One region of the Streptomyces sp. NPDC059499 genome, then DNA from elsewhere that is predicted to be linked to it. Evidence: riboswitches for the same ligand, from Rfam matches in the RefSeq annotation. Region 1 holds a riboswitch; the other holds the start of a gene.

What was found. A riboswitch is a leader RNA that binds a small molecule or an ion and turns the genes downstream of it on or off. The one in region 1 is predicted to bind cobalamin.
Region 2: linked by a shared signal. The riboswitch ahead of metE (5-methyltetrahydropteroyltriglutamate--homocysteine S-methyltransferase) and the one ahead of ACFW9O_RS21445 (cobalamin biosynthesis protein) in region 1 are both predicted to bind cobalamin.

Annotation. Positions count from the first base shown of each region.
Region 1 is NZ_JBHYTT010000009.1:54,193-61,856, forward strand. It holds gene ACFW9O_RS21430 (class II aldolase/adducin family protein) at 1-334, opposite strand, end outside; gene ACFW9O_RS21435 (anion permease) at 639-1,901, shown strand; gene ACFW9O_RS21440 (hypothetical protein) at 1,914-2,135, shown strand; cobalamin riboswitch at 2,298-2,425, shown strand; gene ACFW9O_RS21445 (cobalamin biosynthesis protein) at 2,555-3,502, shown strand; gene ACFW9O_RS21450 (cobyric acid synthase) at 3,499-5,154, shown strand; gene ACFW9O_RS21455 (putative cobaltochelatase) at 5,151-7,184, shown strand; gene cobO (cob(I)yrinic acid a,c-diamide adenosyltransferase) at 7,184-7,664, shown strand, end outside.
Region 2 is NZ_JBHYTT010000022.1:88,186-95,849, reverse strand. It holds partial or broken gene ACFW9O_RS34015 (IS5/IS1182 family transposase) at 24-225, opposite strand; gene metE (5-methyltetrahydropteroyltriglutamate--homocysteine S-methyltransferase) at 275-2,593, opposite strand; cobalamin riboswitch at 2,773-2,934, opposite strand; gene ACFW9O_RS34005 (hypothetical protein) at 3,174-3,392, shown strand; gene ACFW9O_RS34000 (DEAD/DEAH box helicase) at 3,549-4,919, opposite strand; gene ACFW9O_RS33995 (DUF2750 domain-containing protein) at 5,395-5,739, opposite strand; gene ACFW9O_RS33990 (DUF4158 domain-containing protein) at 5,905-7,518, shown strand; gene ACFW9O_RS33985 (transposase) at 7,588-7,664, shown strand, end outside.

The DNA.
Region 1 (7,664 bases):
CGAGGGTGGAGACGGCCGTGGCGTGGACCGCGTGGGTGTGCACGACGGCGGCGGCGCCGCTGTTGTTGTTGTAGACGGCCAGGTGGAGGGGGAGCTCGCTGGTCGGGGCCATGTCGCCGAGGACCCGGCGCCCTTCGAGGTCGACGCCGACCGCGTCCCCGGGGCCCAGCCGGTCGTAGGGCACTCCACTGGGGGTGACCAGGACGACTCCGCCGACCCGCGCCGACACGTTGCCCGAGGTGCCGACGACCAGTCCGTCCGCGGCAGTCCTGCGGGCCGTCGCGACGACGCCGTCCCATGCCCGCTCGATCGCGTCCTGGTGCTGATCGCTCATGCGGCGATCCTAGGGTCAGGCATTCGGATCACGCCGGGTCCGTCGGGTCTGTCGGGCGAAGCCGTCGCTGAGCACGTGAGCGATGTCTCTCCAATGGGGCAAATGCGGCAGACCAGGTGGGCGCCGAAACCCGGCGCAGGCCGGTTCCCCCACCGCCGCGGCCCGCTGCGACCGCCTCGGGCGCACACAAGCGGAATGGCTGTTCGCGCTTGGGGTCACCGCAACGCCCTGCCCAGTTCATCTTCCGTTCACCCAGGTTGCTTACGTTCCTACAGCCACTGACGTCGAACGATTGCCTGGGTAAATGGAACACATCACGCTGCTGCTCGCGATCGTGATCGTGACAGCTCTCGTGTTCGATTTCACGAACGGTTTCCACGACACCGCCAACGCGATGGCCACCACCATCTCGACCGGCGCTCTCAAGCCCAAGACAGCGGTGGCCATGTCCGCCGTTCTCAACCTCGTCGGCGCGTTCCTGTCGGTGGAGGTCGCCAAGACGATCTCCGGCGGGATCATCAACGAGAACGGCCTCAGAACCGAGGTCATCTTCGCGGCGCTCGTCGGCGCCATCCTGTGGAATCTACTGACCTGGCTGGTCGGCCTGCCCTCCAGCTCCTCCCACGCACTCTTCGGCGGTCTCATCGGCGCCGCGGTGATGTCGGCCGGATGGTCCTCGATCAACGGAGGCACCGTCGTCACGAAGGTCCTCCTGCCCGCGATTGCGGCCCCGCTCGTCGCCGGTCTGGCCGCACTGCTGGCCACGAAGCTGACGTACCGCCTCAACCGGAAGATCACCGACGAGGCGCAGCTGAAGTCGACCGCCAAGGGCTACCGGGCCGGACAGATCGCCTCGGCCGGTCTCGTCTCGCTCGCCCACGGCACCAACGACGCCCAGAAGACGATGGGCATCATCACCCTGGCCCTGGTCACCGGAGGCGTGCTCGCCCCCGGTTCCAACCCGCCGGTCTGGGTCATCGCCTCCGCCGGTATCGCCATCGCGATGGGCACCTACCTCGGCGGCTGGCGCATCATCCGCACCATGGGCAGCGGCCTCACCGAGCTCAAGCCGCCGCAGGGCTTCGCCGCCCAGACCAGTGCGGCCACGGTCATCCTGGCCTCCTCGCACCTCGGCTTCTCCCTCTCCACCACCCAGTCCTGCTCCGGTGCCGTGATGGGCGCCGGTCTCGGACGCAAGGGAGGCGTGGTCCGCTGGTCCACGGCCACCCGCATGTTCATCGCCTGGGGCCTGACCCTGCCGGCCGCCGGTCTGGTCGGCGCGGGCGCGGAGTTCCTCACCAAACAGGGCCCCTGGGGTGTCGGCGTGGTCGCCGTGCTCCTCGTCGCGGGCTCCGGTGCCATCTGGCTGCTGTCGCGCCGCAAGCCGGTCGACCACACCAACGTCAACGAGACGGACGCCGAGCCCGCGGGCGTCGTCACCACCGCCATCGCGGCCGTCAGCCCTCCGCCCGTCGGCTCCGGCGTCCCGGACCTCAAGACCACCATCCCGGCCCCGGCCCCGACGGCCGGATCCCCGGCCGACCCGGCCCGACCGGCCACGGTGTAAGGACAGATCCGCATGAACATCGACTGGGCAGCTCTCGCCTCCGTCTTCGGCGTCAGCCTCGTGGTCACCGTCGCACTGGTCGGCCTCTTCACTCTCGGCATCATCGGCCTCTCCAAGCAGGCCGCGGCGGTTCAGTCCGGCGGATCTCTCACGCTGGCGCGCACCGGCGCGTACGCCTGCTTCGGGCTGTGCGCGGCGGCGGTCGCCTACGGGATCTATCTGATCGTCGTCTGACCACCCGGCACCACGCCGCCGTCTCCTCGCATCGGGCCGGACACACCACGTGTGTGTCCGGCCCGATGTGCGTCTGCGCACACTGCACTCCCGCAGGTCAACGGCAGGTTGACGGGCGTTCACGGGGCGTGGTGGACTGCCGGTGCCATTTACGGCGACAGGAGAGGAAGCCGGTGCGAATCCGGCGCGGTCCCGCCACTGTCACCGGGGAGCAGGCCCCCACACGGAAGTCACGGTCCGGCACGGACTGGAAGGCCGGGGGAACTGCGGATCCGGAAGCCAGGAGACTCTCGTCGCCGGTCACGTCGAACCAGGGCGCGGACCCTGAGTTAAGGACATCTGCCATGCCTGGCTGCCGTGCGTCGGTCCCTGTGCCACCCGCTCCGAACGTCCTTCGAGGCACGACGGCCGGCTGAACCGTGCGAGCCGACCGCATCTTCGCGTACGGCGCCACCGCCGGTCTGATCGGCGACCTGCTGCTGGGTGACCCCCGGCGGGGCCACCCCGTCGCCGCCTTCGGGCAGGCCGCGGCAGGCGTCGAGAGCCGGCTGTGGCGCGATCACCGCGGCTGGGGCGCCCTGCACGCGCTCGTCTGCGCCGGGGGCGCCGTGGGCGCCGCCGCGCTGGCCGCCCGTGCCGTACGGAACCGTCCCGCCGCTGCCGTGGCCCTGACCGCCGCCGCCACCTGGTCCGTCATCGGCGGTACGTCGCTGGGCCGGGAGGCCCGCGCCATCGGCGGTGCGCTCGCCGCCGGTGACATCGAGGTGGCCCGGGAGCGGCTGCCGCACCTCTGCGGCCGTGACCCCCAGTCCCTCGACGGACAGCAGATCGCCCGCGCGGTGGTGGAGTCCGTCGCCGAGAACACCTCCGACGCCGTCGTCGGCGCTCTGGTGTGGGGCGCCCTCGGCGGTGTCCCGGGCCTCGTCGGGTTCCGGGCCGTCAACACCCTCGACGCCATGGTCGGCCACAGGTCGCCGCGCCACCGGCGCTACGGCTGGGCCTCGGCCCGCCTCGACGACCTCGCCGGCTGGCCGGGTGCCCGCCTCACCGCCGTGCTCGCGGTGGCCGCCGGTGGCCGTCCGCGCGAGGCCGTACGCGCCTGGCGGGCCGACGCGGGCAAGCATCCGAGCCCCAACGCGGGCCCGGTGGAGGCGTCGTTCGCGGGTGCGCTCGGTGTGCGCCTCGGCGGGACCCTCGCGTACGGCGGGCGGGTCGAGCACCGGCCCGTGCTCAACGGGGAGAACGGCCGGGACGTGCGGGTCACGGATATCGAACGCGCGGTGCGGCTGTCGCGCCGGGTGAGTGTGCTGGCCCTCGGCGTGTGTGCGGCCGCGCGGCTGGCTTCGGGAAGGAGAGGCCGGGCATGAGCGGCGGACAGGGCGGCGGGCTGTTGGTCGCGGGAACGACCTCGGACGCGGGCAAGAGCGTCGTCACGGCGGGAATCTGCCGGTGGCTGGTGCGCCGGGGGGTGAAGGTCGCACCGTTCAAGGCGCAGAACATGTCGCTGAACTCGTTCGTCACCCACGAGGGCGCGGAGATCGGCCGCGCCCAGGCGATGCAGGCGCAGGCCGCCCGGGTGGAGCCGAGCGTGCTGATGAATCCGGTGCTGCTCAAGCCCGGTGGTGACCGCTCCAGTCAGGTGGTCCTGATGGGGAAGCCGGTCGGCGAGATGAGCGCACGGGGCTACCACGGCGGCCGTCAGGAATCGCTGCTGGGGACGGTCGTGGACTGTCTGGAGCAACTACGGGGCACGTATGACGCCGTGATCTGCGAGGGGGCGGGCAGTCCCGCCGAGATCAATCTGCGGCGCACGGACATCGTGAACATGGGCATCGCGCGGGCGGCTCGCTTCCCGGTGCTGGTCGTCGGGGACATCGACCGGGGCGGGGTGTTCGCTTCGTTCTTCGGGACGACGGCGCTGCTGAGCGCCGAGGACCAGTCGCTGGTCGCCGGGTACCTCGTCAACAAGTTCCGCGGCGATGTGTCGCTGCTGGAGCCCGGCCTGGACATGCTGTACGAGCTCACCGGGCGCCGTACGTACGGGGTGCTGCCGTTCGCCCACGGCCTCGGTATCGACGAGGAGGACGGACTGCGGGTGTCGATGCGCGGCGCCGTGCGGGAGTCGGTCGTCGCGCCTCCGCACGGACCGGACGTCCTGAGGGTCGCGGTGTGCGCCGTGCCGCTGATGTCGAACTTCACCGATGTGGACGCGCTGGCGGCCGAGCCGGGTGTGGTGGTGCGGTTCGTGGACCGGGCCGAGGAGCTCGCCGACGCGGACCTGGTGATCGTGCCCGGTACGCGCGGCACGGTGAAGGCGCTGGCGTGGCTGCGCGAGCGGGGGCTGGCCGACGCGCTGCTGCGGCGGGCCGCCGAGGGGCTGCCGGTGCTGGGGATCTGCGGCGGTTTCCAGGTGCTCGGTGAGTCCATCGAGGACGAGGTGGAATCGCGGGCGGGGCTGGTCGAGGGGCTCGGGCTGCTGCCGGTGCGGATCCGGTTCGGCCGGGAGAAGGTGCTGGGCCGGCCTGTCGGATCGGCGCTCGGGGAGCCCGTGGAGGGGTACGAGATCCATCACGGGGTCGCCGATGTGCGCGGCGGTGAGCCGTTCCTGGACGGATGCCGGGTGGGCGCCGTGTGGGGCACGCACTGGCACGGGTCGCTGGAGAGCGACGCGTTCAGGCGGCGGTTCCTGGCGGAGGTGGCGCGGGCTGCCGGGCGGCGGTTCGTGGCGGCTCCGGACACGAGCTTCTCGGAGCTCCGGGAGGAACAGCTGGACCGGCTGGGGGATCTGATCGAGGAGCACGCGGACACGGATGCGTTGTGGCGGCTGATCGAGCAGGGGGCACCGGCGGGACTGCCGTTCGTGCCGCCGGGGGCACCGCGGGGAGCGGGGACGGTGGCGTCCCGTGACCGGGGCTCCGCCCCGGACCCCGGTCCTCGAACGCCGGACAGGCTGGATACCGCTGAGCGAACGCCCGATGTGGCTGGAGCAGTTGATCTCGTGACAGAGGAGGCACCGTGAGTACCCCGTATCCCTTCACCGCCATCGTCGGACAGGACGATCTGCGGCTCGGACTGTTGCTGAACGCCGTCAGTCCGGCCGTCGGCGGTGTTCTCGTGCGGGGCGAGAAGGGCACCGCCAAGTCCACCGCCGTACGGGCGCTCGCCGCGCTCATGCCGGAGGTGTCCGTGGTCTCCGGGTGCCGGTTCTCCTGCGATCCGGCCGCGCCCGACCCGGCGTGTCCCGACGGTCCGCACGAGGCAGGGACCGGCGTGTCGCGTGCCGCGCGGACCGTGGAGCTGCCCGTCGGCGCGTCCGAGGACCGGCTCGTGGGTGCGCTGGACATCGAGCGGGCGCTCTCGGAGGGGGTGAAGGCCTTCGAGCCGGGGCTCCTCGCCGACGCGCATCGCGGGATCCTGTACGTGGACGAGGTCAACCTGCTCCACGACCACCTGGTGGACCTGCTGCTCGACGCGGCGGCCATGGGTGCCTCGTACGTCGAACGCGAAGGCGTCTCCGTACGGCATGCGGCGCGGTTCCTGCTGGTCGGGACGATGAACCCCGAAGAGGGCGAGCTGCGCCCGCAGTTGCTGGACCGCTTCGGGCTGACCGTCGAGGTGGCCGCTTCCCGCGACACCGACCAGCGGGTCGAGGTCGTGCGGCGGAGGCTCGCTTACGACGACGATCCGGACGGGTTCGCCGCCCGGTGGGCGCAGGAGGAGGGCGCGTTGCGGGCACGGATCGCCGCCGCGCGTGTCCTGCTGCCCGAAGTGGTGCTCGGGGACGGCGTGTTGCGGCAGATCGCGGCGACGTGCGCGGCCTTCGAGGTGGACGGCATGCGTGCCGACATCGTCATGGCCCGCACCGCGACGGCGCTGGCCGCGTGGGCGGGGCGCGACGAGGTCACCGCCGAGGACGTGCGGCAGGCCGCGCTGCTGGCGCTCCCCCACCGGCGGCGGCGCAATCCGTTCGACGCGCCGGGGCTGGACGAGGACAAGCTGGACGACACCCTCAGGGACGCGGCCGGGGACGAGGGCGGCAACGACGGCGACGGCGACGACGAGCCCGATCCCGACGGGCCCGGCGGCGGTGACGGTGGCGGCGGCGGGGTGCCTCCGCAGGACCCCGGCCCCGAGGCCCCGGACCGGAGCGGGGACACCGGTCCCGAGCAGGGTGGTGAGGCCCCCGCGCAGGGGCGGCCCCCGGGCGGCGGGGAGCAGCAGCCCGTACGTGCCTCGGAGCCGTTCCGCACGAAGATGCTCAGCGTGCCCGGTCTCGGTGAGGGCGCGGCAGGGCGGCGGTCCCGGGCGCGTACGGAGCACGGGCGGACGACGGGGGCGCGGCGGCCCCAGGGGGCGCTGACGAAGCTGCATCTCGCGGCGACCGTGCAGGCGGCGGCGCCGCACCAGCGGGCGCGCGGGCGGTCCGGGCGGGGGCTCGTCGTACGGCGTGACGATCTGCGGCAGGCGACGCGGGAGGGGCGCGAGGGGAACCTGGTGCTGTTCGTGGTGGACGCCTCGGGGTCGATGGCGGCCCGGCAGCGGATGAGCGCCGTGAAGGGTGCCGTGATGTCGCTGCTGCTGGACGCCTATCAACGGCGGGACAAGGTGGGCCTGGTGACGTTCCGCGGCAAGGACGCCGAGGTCGCGCTGCCGCCCACCTCTTCGGTGGACGCGGCTGCGGCGCGGCTGGAGTCGCTGCCGACCGGCGGGCGCACCCCGCTGGCCGCGGGGCTGCTGAGGGCGCACGACGTCCTGCGGGTGGAACGGATGCGCGATCCGTCCCGGCGGCCGCTGCTCGTCGTGGTGACGGACGGCCGGGCGACCGGCGGTCCGGACCCGGTGGCGCTGGCCGCGCGGGCGGGCCGGCTGCACGCCGCCGAGGGCACGGCGTCCGTCGTCGTGGACTGCGAGTCGGGGTTCGTGCGCCTCGGGCTCGCCGCACAGCTCGCCCGGGACCTGGGGGGAAGCGCGGTCACGCTCGACGAGCTGCGCGCCGACTCGATCGCCGGGCTGGTCAAGGACGTTCAAGCAGCCGGGAGGGCCGCGTAATGCCACAGGGACAGCCTGTATCGGTGCCGGACGACGGACTGACGACGCGTCAGCGACGCAATCGTCCGCTCCTCTTCGTCCACACGGGCATCGGCAAGGGCAAGTCGACGGCGGCCTTCGGGCTCGCGCTGCGGGCCTGGAACCAGGGCTGGCCGATCGGGGTGTTCCAGTTCGTGAAGTCGGCGAAGTGGAAGGTCGGCGAGGAGAACGCGCTGAAGGTGCTCGGGGCGAGCGGCGAGGGCGGCACCGTCGACTGGCACAAGATGGGCGAGGGCTGGTCGTGGGTCCAGCGTGGCCTCCACGGCGACAACTCCGACAACGAGGAGAAGGCCCGTGAGGGCTGGGAGCAGGTCAAGCGCGACCTGGCGGCTGAGACGTACAAGCTGTACGTGCTGGACGAGTTCGCCTATCCGATGCACTGGGGCTGGATCGACACCGACGAGGTCGTCGAGGTGATGCGCGACCGTCCGGGGACGCAGC
Region 2 (7,664 bases), on a different contig from region 1:
ACATGATCAGACGAAGGCCGCCCTCGCTCGATGCCCCATCGTCGGCGTCCCAACCGTTCGCTGGACTCGACCCCTTGCGGGCGATGCGGACGCCGACGTGTCTGCCTCGGAGCCATTTCTGCAGGTGCGGGACGTCGTACGCTTTGTCCGCCTGCAGACGCCGGAACTTGAAGTACCGGCCGCAGCTGGGGCGTGTCTCGTCTGGCGACCCAGGATCATGGGCCGGTTGCGTGGCCGGGGCGCCCGCGGACGCCCCGGCCACGGATTCTTCCGGTCAGGACGCGGGGAGTTCGCCCCGGACCGTGCGGGCGGCGGCGACCAGGTTCTCCAGAGACGCCTTGGTCTCGGGCCAGCCACGGGTCTTCAGACCGCAGTCGGGGTTGACCCACAGCCGCTCGGCGGGAATGGCCTCCAGTCCCTTGAGAAGGAGAGCGGCAGCCTCGTCCGCGTCGGGCACGCGCGGGGAGTGGATGTCGTACACGCCAGGACCTGCCTCGCGCGGGTACCCGTGTGCGGCCAGCTCGCGGGCGACCTGCATGTGCGAGCGGGCGGCCTCCAGGCTGATCACGTCGGCGTCGAGATCGTCGATGGCCTGCACGATGTCACCGAACTCGGCGTAACACATGTGGGTGTGGATCTGGGTGTCCGGTCGTACGCCGCCGGTGGTGAGCCGGAACGACTCGGTCGCCCAGTCCAGATACGCGGCGTGGTCCGCCACGCGAAGGGGCAGAGTCTCGCGCAGAGCGGGTTCGTCGACCTGGATGACCGATGTTCCGCTGGTCTCCAGGTCGTTGACCTCGTCGCGCAGGGCAAGGGCGACCTGGCGGGCGGTGTCGCCGAGGGACTGGTCGTCGCGGACGAAGGACCAGGCGAGCATGGTGACCGGCCCGGTGAGCATGCCCTTGACCGGGCGGTCGGTGAGGGACTGGGCGTACGTCGTCCAGGGCACCGTCATCGGTTCGGGGCGGGAGATGTCACCGGCCAGGACCGGGGGCCGGACGTAGCGGGTGCCGTAGGACTGGACCCAGCCGTGCTGGGTGGCCAGGTATCCGGTCAGCTGCTCCGCGAAGTACTGGACCATGTCGTTGCGCTCGGGCTCACCGTGCACCAGGACGTCGATGCCGGTCTTCTCCTGGAAGGCGATGACCTCACCGATCTCGGCCTTGATCCGCTCTTCGTATCCGGGTGTGTCGATCCGGCCGGCGCGCAGGTCGGCGCGGGCCGTGCGCAGTTCATCGGTCTGCGGGAACGATCCGATGGTCGTCGTCGGCAACAGCGGCAGCTTCAGGTGGGCCCGCTGGGTGGCCGCTCGCTCGGCGTAGGGCTGGGAGCGTCGGCCGTCGGCGTCGGTGATCGAGGCGGCCCTGGCCCGTACGGCGTGGTCTCGGGTGATGGCGGAGTCGGCGCGTGAGGCGAGGTCGGCCTGGTTGGCGGCGATCTCTGCGGTGATGGCCTCGGTGCCCTCGGCGAGTCCCTTGGCGAGAGTGACGATCTCCCTGGTCTTCTGCCTGGCGAATGCGAGCCAGCGGAGGATCTCAGGATCGATGTCCTTCTCGGGCGCTGTGTCGAGTGGGACATGCAGCAGCGAGCAGGAGGCAGCGACGTCGACCCGGTCGGCGAGGCCCAGAAGCGTGGCAAGCGTGGTCAGCGACTTCTCGTAGTCGTTGATCCAGATGTTGCGTCCGTTGACGACGCCGGCGACGAGCCTCTTGCCGGTGAGCCCGCCGGCGGCCGCGAGGTCTTCGAGGTTCGCTGCTGCGGCGCCGGTGAAGTCGAGGGCCAGCCCGTCGACCGGTGCCTTCGCCAGGACGGGCAGAGCATCTCCGAGCCGGTCGAAATAGGACGCGACGAGCAGCTTGGGGCGATCGGTCAGGCCACCGAGGTCGCGGTAGGCGCGGGCGGCGGCGTTGAGCTCGGCAGGGGTGCGGTCCTGGACGAGGGCGGGCTCGTCGAGCTGTACCCACTCCGCGCCGGCAGCGCGCAGATCGGCGAGAACCTCCGCATAGACCGGAAGGAGCCGGTCCAGCAGGGTGAGCGGTTCGAAGTCGGCCGCCACTCCGGGGGCGGGCTTGGCGAGCAGAAGATAGGTGACAGGGCCGACGAGCACGGGCCGGGCGGTGTGTCCGAGAGCGAGGGCTTCCTTCAGCTCGGTGACCTGCTTGGCCGAGTCAGCGGTGAAGGTGGTGTCAGGGCCGAGTTCGGGCACGAGGTAGTGGTAGTTGGTGTCGAACCACTTGGTCATCTCCAGCGGCGCCACATCCTGGGTGCCGCGTGCCATCGCGAAGTATCCGTCGAGCGCGTCGGCACCGACCGCCTCACGATGCCGCTGCGGGACAGCACCAACCATGACGCTGGTGTCCAGGACCTGGTCGTAGTACGAGAAGTCGCCGGTGGGCACTTCGTGGATACCGGCATCTGCCAAATGCTGCCAATTGGTCCGGCGCAGATCTGCTGCCGTCTTCCGGAGAGCGTCGGCGGTGATCCGGCTCTTCCAATAGCCTTCGACGGCCTTCTTCAGTTCCCGGTTCGGGCCCTGGCGGGGGTAGCCGTACACGGTGGCTCGTGATGCTGCGGCTGCGGGCTTCGCTGTCACGGAAATCTCCTTCGCGAGATGACTCCTTGAGATCCCGGAGACGGGACACGGACGCGAAGGGGTGACGAACCGGACGGAACATGTGCACGCCCAGGGCGCGATGTCTCATCCGATATGTACGCCGACCCGCCCACGAGGTCACCGGGATATCCGCACACGGGGGGCGCGTGCGGGCAACGGGCAGGTCTTCGGACTTGTGGGCACCCTGCCGAGGCAGATTCCTACTGGCCGTCGCTTCCCGGATCCGACCGGATCCAGTGCGTATGACGGCGGTCGTTCCCACTCACCGCTGCGGGGCAGTCCCGGATTTCCACCGGGTTCCCTCTTACGACGCGTCTGCCTGGCGGGCAGGGCGAACCAGCTGCACCGACCACCCTAGAGGGTCGACGCTCTCTGAGCGTTGCTGTTCGTATCCCGGGACGTGGCATGAGCCACCGAGCTCCGGCGTGCGTGGAACGTGAAGCGGGGGCGTGCGGCAGACCACCGTCATCAACTCGCACGAGGACGCCGAGCCCGAAGCCTCAGAGGCCCCGCCAAGGAGGGGGGCCTGGTCGACATCACCCTCACCGGCGCTCAGCTCGTGGACCACCTCAAGACCTTGGAGCGGGACATCAGTGGCGGCGCGCTCGCGAACAGGTCCATCGAGGAGCTTGCCCGGCGGATGTACGAGGCGATTGCGCCCGTGGTCGACCAGACCGAGCAGGGGAAGCCGAATTTGGGCATCGGCTGCCGAGCGTTGGAGCCGCCGGTCCGGAATGCTCCGGATCTTGTCCTCAGCGACGGGCCTCGTAACTGCTGAGGCAGCATCCCTCGGCGCGTGCACTGCTTCAAGCGGATGTGTCGGCCCGTCGAGTGCTCGAACCCGCGTTTCCAGGACTCGGCAGTACCTCCACGAGCAGGGCCCGTGCCGTCTGCCGCTGGTCTGCGGGCCCCCGCCCCGGCAAGTCCGCCTGGGTCAGCGGCCCTTGCGTACCCGTGCCGCCGCGCGTGCTTCCGCCGTCTTGCGGGCGTCGGCCGTTTTGCGGGACTCCTTGGGGCGGCCGGGACGAGTGCCCATGCCACGGAAGGGGGCGTTGCCGCTGCCCTTCCCTTCGATGGGCGGGCGCTTGGCCCCGGTGATGGTGGTCAGCTTCTCCTCGCCGGAGCGTACCTGGGTGACAGTCGGCCGGATCCGGGCGTCGGTCATGATCCGGTTGACGTCTCGTCGCTGGTTCGGGGTGACCAGCGTGACCACCTTCCCGGACTCCCCGGCGCGAGCCGTACGCCCGCCACGGTGCAGGTAGTCCTTCGCGTCGGCCGGCGGGTCCACGTTGACGACGAGGTCGAGGGCCTCGATGTGAATGCCTCGCGCCGCGACGTTGGTGGCCACCAACACGGTGATCTCGCCGTCCTTGAACTGCGCGAGTGTGTGCGTCCGCTGTGGCTGCGACTTTCCGCTGTGCAGGGCGGCAGCCCGAATGCCGCTGGCCCGCAGGTGCCGGGTGAACTGGTCCACGCCGGCCTTGGTGTCCAGGAACATCAGGACCCGGCCGTCCCGCGCGGCGATTTCGGTCGCGGTCGCGTGCTTGTCGGCGGGGTGGATGTTCAGCACGTGGTGTTCCATCGTGGTGACCGAGCCGGCCACACGGTCGAGCGAGGCAAGTACCGGCTCGTGCAGGTAGGTCTGCACCAACTGGTCGACATTGCGGTCGAGTGTTGCCGAGAACAGCAGCCGCTGACCGTCGGGGCGGACCTGGTCCAGGATTTCCGAGACCTGCGGCAGGAACCCCAGGTCGCACATCTGGTCCGCCTCGTCCAGCACCGTGATCCGCACCTGCTGCAGATCACAGAACCGACGCGACACGAGGTCGGCGAGCCGCCCGGGCGTCGCGACGACCACTTCGGCGCCGGCGCGCAGCAGCGCCGCCTGCCGGTTGATCGCCAGCCCTCCGACCACCGTCGCCAGCCGCACGTTCAGCGCCTGCGCGTAGGGTGCCAGCGCGTCGACCACCTGTTGCGCGAGCTCCCGGGTCGGCACCAGAACCAGTGCGAGCGGCCGCTTCGGCTCCGCTCGCATACCCGCCGTCCGCGCCAGCAGCGCAAGCCCGAAGGCAAGCGTCTTGCCGGAGCCGGTCCGCGCACGGCCGAGGACATCACGGCCGGCCAGCGCGTTGGGCAGGGTCGCCGCCTGGATCGGGAAGGGTTCCGTCACGCCGAGGCCGGTCATCGTCGCCGTCAGCTCCGACGGCAGCCCGAGTGCGTCGAAGGACTCGACCGGCGGCAGGCCAGGGGCAGCCGTCTGCGGCGTTGTGGGTTCGCCCTTCGGGGCCGGAGTCTTCGCGTTCATGGGGGGAGCCTTCCTCGGTCTGGCGCCGGGAACGCGTTGGGGCCCGTACCCCTCGGTACGGGCCCCAACGGTTTCGAAGCGTGCCCACAGTTTACCAGCGAGCGCCCCGGCACATTCCGGTCCCGTCGGCAGGGCCGCCCGCCGTCGTCACCGACCCTGGCCAGGGACAGTGCTCGCACCTGACCCGACTGCGAGGTAGAAGAACGAGCGGACCGGTCAGGCTTGCCGTCGCAGAAACGCGGCGCCGGTCGGCTCGAAGCCTTGCGGAGTGGTGCGTCGGAGGTTGCACCCTCGTAGTCAAGGCTTCGAGTGGGTGGCCGCTCCGGTAACGGCCACACAGCGGATATCCGCGGCACGGGCAGCCTGGAGGCCCGGAGGGGAATCCCCGCGACGACATCCACGAAGCCATCCTCACCCTCGGATGCGCACTCAGCTGCTGGCGGCGACTGCGCGCTCTGGCGACCGATGCCGTGGGCTAGCTATCTGACGCAAGCCGGTTAAGGACTTCCCTGGGCGTGAAGCTCCAGCCGACCAGACGCGGCCCACTCCAGTTGATGCCGATCACGAGTCCGTCCCGTGCGGCATCGGGCAGTACAAGATCACACCAGGTGTCCAAGGGCATGGAATCGACGCGGAGCCCACGCCCCCAGGTCTTCGCCGCCCTCTGAGCCCGGGGCGAGGTCGACCAGAAGGGAAAACTTCGCGTGCCGTCCGCGGAGAGGTGCGTCGGGCTTCCGTCATCATCCCGGACAAGCCAGACCACTCTGTTTTCACGGACTTCTCGGAAGAATGCCGCCGCTTGCGAACCGCTCTGACTCATGGCCTCCGAGCCTAGCGTTCCCCAAGACCCATTTGGGGTGTGACCGAGATACGCGTCAAAGGGGCAACGGGATGATCTTGAAGCCCTGAGCGCCCGGCCCGTCACCCGTTCGGCTCAGTGTCGTTGGTGGTGATGTTGAGCGTCGTCTGGGTCCTGGGGTGGGTTGTGACTTCGATCGAGCGGACCGCGTATCCGCGGTTCAAGCGGCTGATCACCGCGCACGAGCTGCATCTCTTCTTCTCGCCGACTCGCGATGAGCTTCAGTGGGCGACCGATGCCACGGACTGCGATGAGTATCTGCTGGCCCTGCTCCTGATGCTGAAGTCGTACCGGCGCATGGGGTGTTTCCCGGCGCTGGAGGACGTTCCGGCGATGGTGGTGGACTTCGTACGGCGGTCGGTGGAGCTGCCGGAGGGCACGCTGCCGGTCTATCGGGCGGAGCGGACGGCCAAGCATCACCGTGGTCTGGTCCGCAAGCGGGTCGGTGTGACGTACGACCAGGCCAAGGCCCGGGGGATCGTCGAGCAGTCGATCCGCAAGGAGGCCGCGGCGAAGAACCGCCCGGCGGATCTGATCAGCATCGCGCTGGAGAAGGTCGTGGAGGCCGGGCTGGAGCTGCCTGGGTTCTCCACCTTCGACAAGATGGCCTCGAAGATCCGCACCGAGGTGAACGCCTCGATCTGCACGGGCATCCACGACCGCGTGAGCGCCGCTCAGCGTGCAGGGCTCATGCGGCTGCTGGAGGAACGCGACAGCGACGGAACGACGCTGTTCAACCGGCTGAAGAAGTCCGCCAAGGGCCCGACCTGGTCACACTTCAAGAACCTGACCAAGCGTCTGGAATGGCTGGACGGTCTCGGCGACACCGACGTGTGGGTGGACGGCGTCGCCGCCGGGAAGATCACCGACTTCGCCGGGGAAGCGGACGCGACGGACGCCTCGGAGCTGCGGGACTTCGTCCCCGTCAAACGCATCGCGCTGGTCGCGGCCTTGACGCACAAGGCGAGGATGCGGGCGCGGGACGACCTGGCCACGATGTTCTGCAAGCGCGTGGCGACGAAGATCAAGAAGGCGAAGGCGGAGCTGGAGGAGATCCGGCTCGTAGAACGGGAGATCGTCGAGGCCCTGATCGGGAACTACCGCACCGTGCTCAAGCACATCGACGAGGGCGGCCCGGCCCAGGAGGCGCTCACGAAGGCCGCGGCCATGACCGCCGAGACCCGTCAGGCGCTGGAGGGCCTGGACGAGGAGGCGTCGGTGGACGAGGTCGCGAAGCGGCTGGAGGGCCGGGTCTCTCCGGCAGTGATCGCCCTGGTGAAGGCCCAGATGGTGCAGGCAGGCGGGTTGGGTGCGGTCACGCGGGCGGTGGAGGGCTTCGGTGGGTTCGCCAAGCAGTACGAGCAGATCGAGAAGGTCTCCGCCCACCACGGCAACTTCTGGGAAGTGCTGCTGTACGGGCAGATCGGCCGGGACCGGGCGGTGATGTTCGACCTGGCCGGGGCCGAGAACTTGAAGTTCACCGCGACCAGCGAGGACAGCCGGGTGCTGGACGCGCTCGCACACGCCCAGCGGCACCAGGCGGCCCGCGGCGAGTACATCACCGCCTTCAACGAGGAGGGAAAGGAGGTCGACATCTCCTTCGCCACCCAGAACTGGCGCAAGGCCGTGATGGACAAGACCCGGACCGGGCAGTTCGTGCGCAAGCACTTCGAGGCGATGGTCTTCACCGCGCTGGCGGAGGAGCTGCGTACCGGCGATGTCGCGGTGGTCGGCTCGTAGGAGTATGCCGACTGGTCCGAGCAACTCCTGGACTGGGAGGTCGTCCAGGAGACGCTGGGGGCCTACCTGATGGAGGTCGGCCTCGCCGAGCCGGGCGAGAGCGCCGAGTTCGACGCGAAGTTCTTCCGCAGGCAGCTGGAGGACAA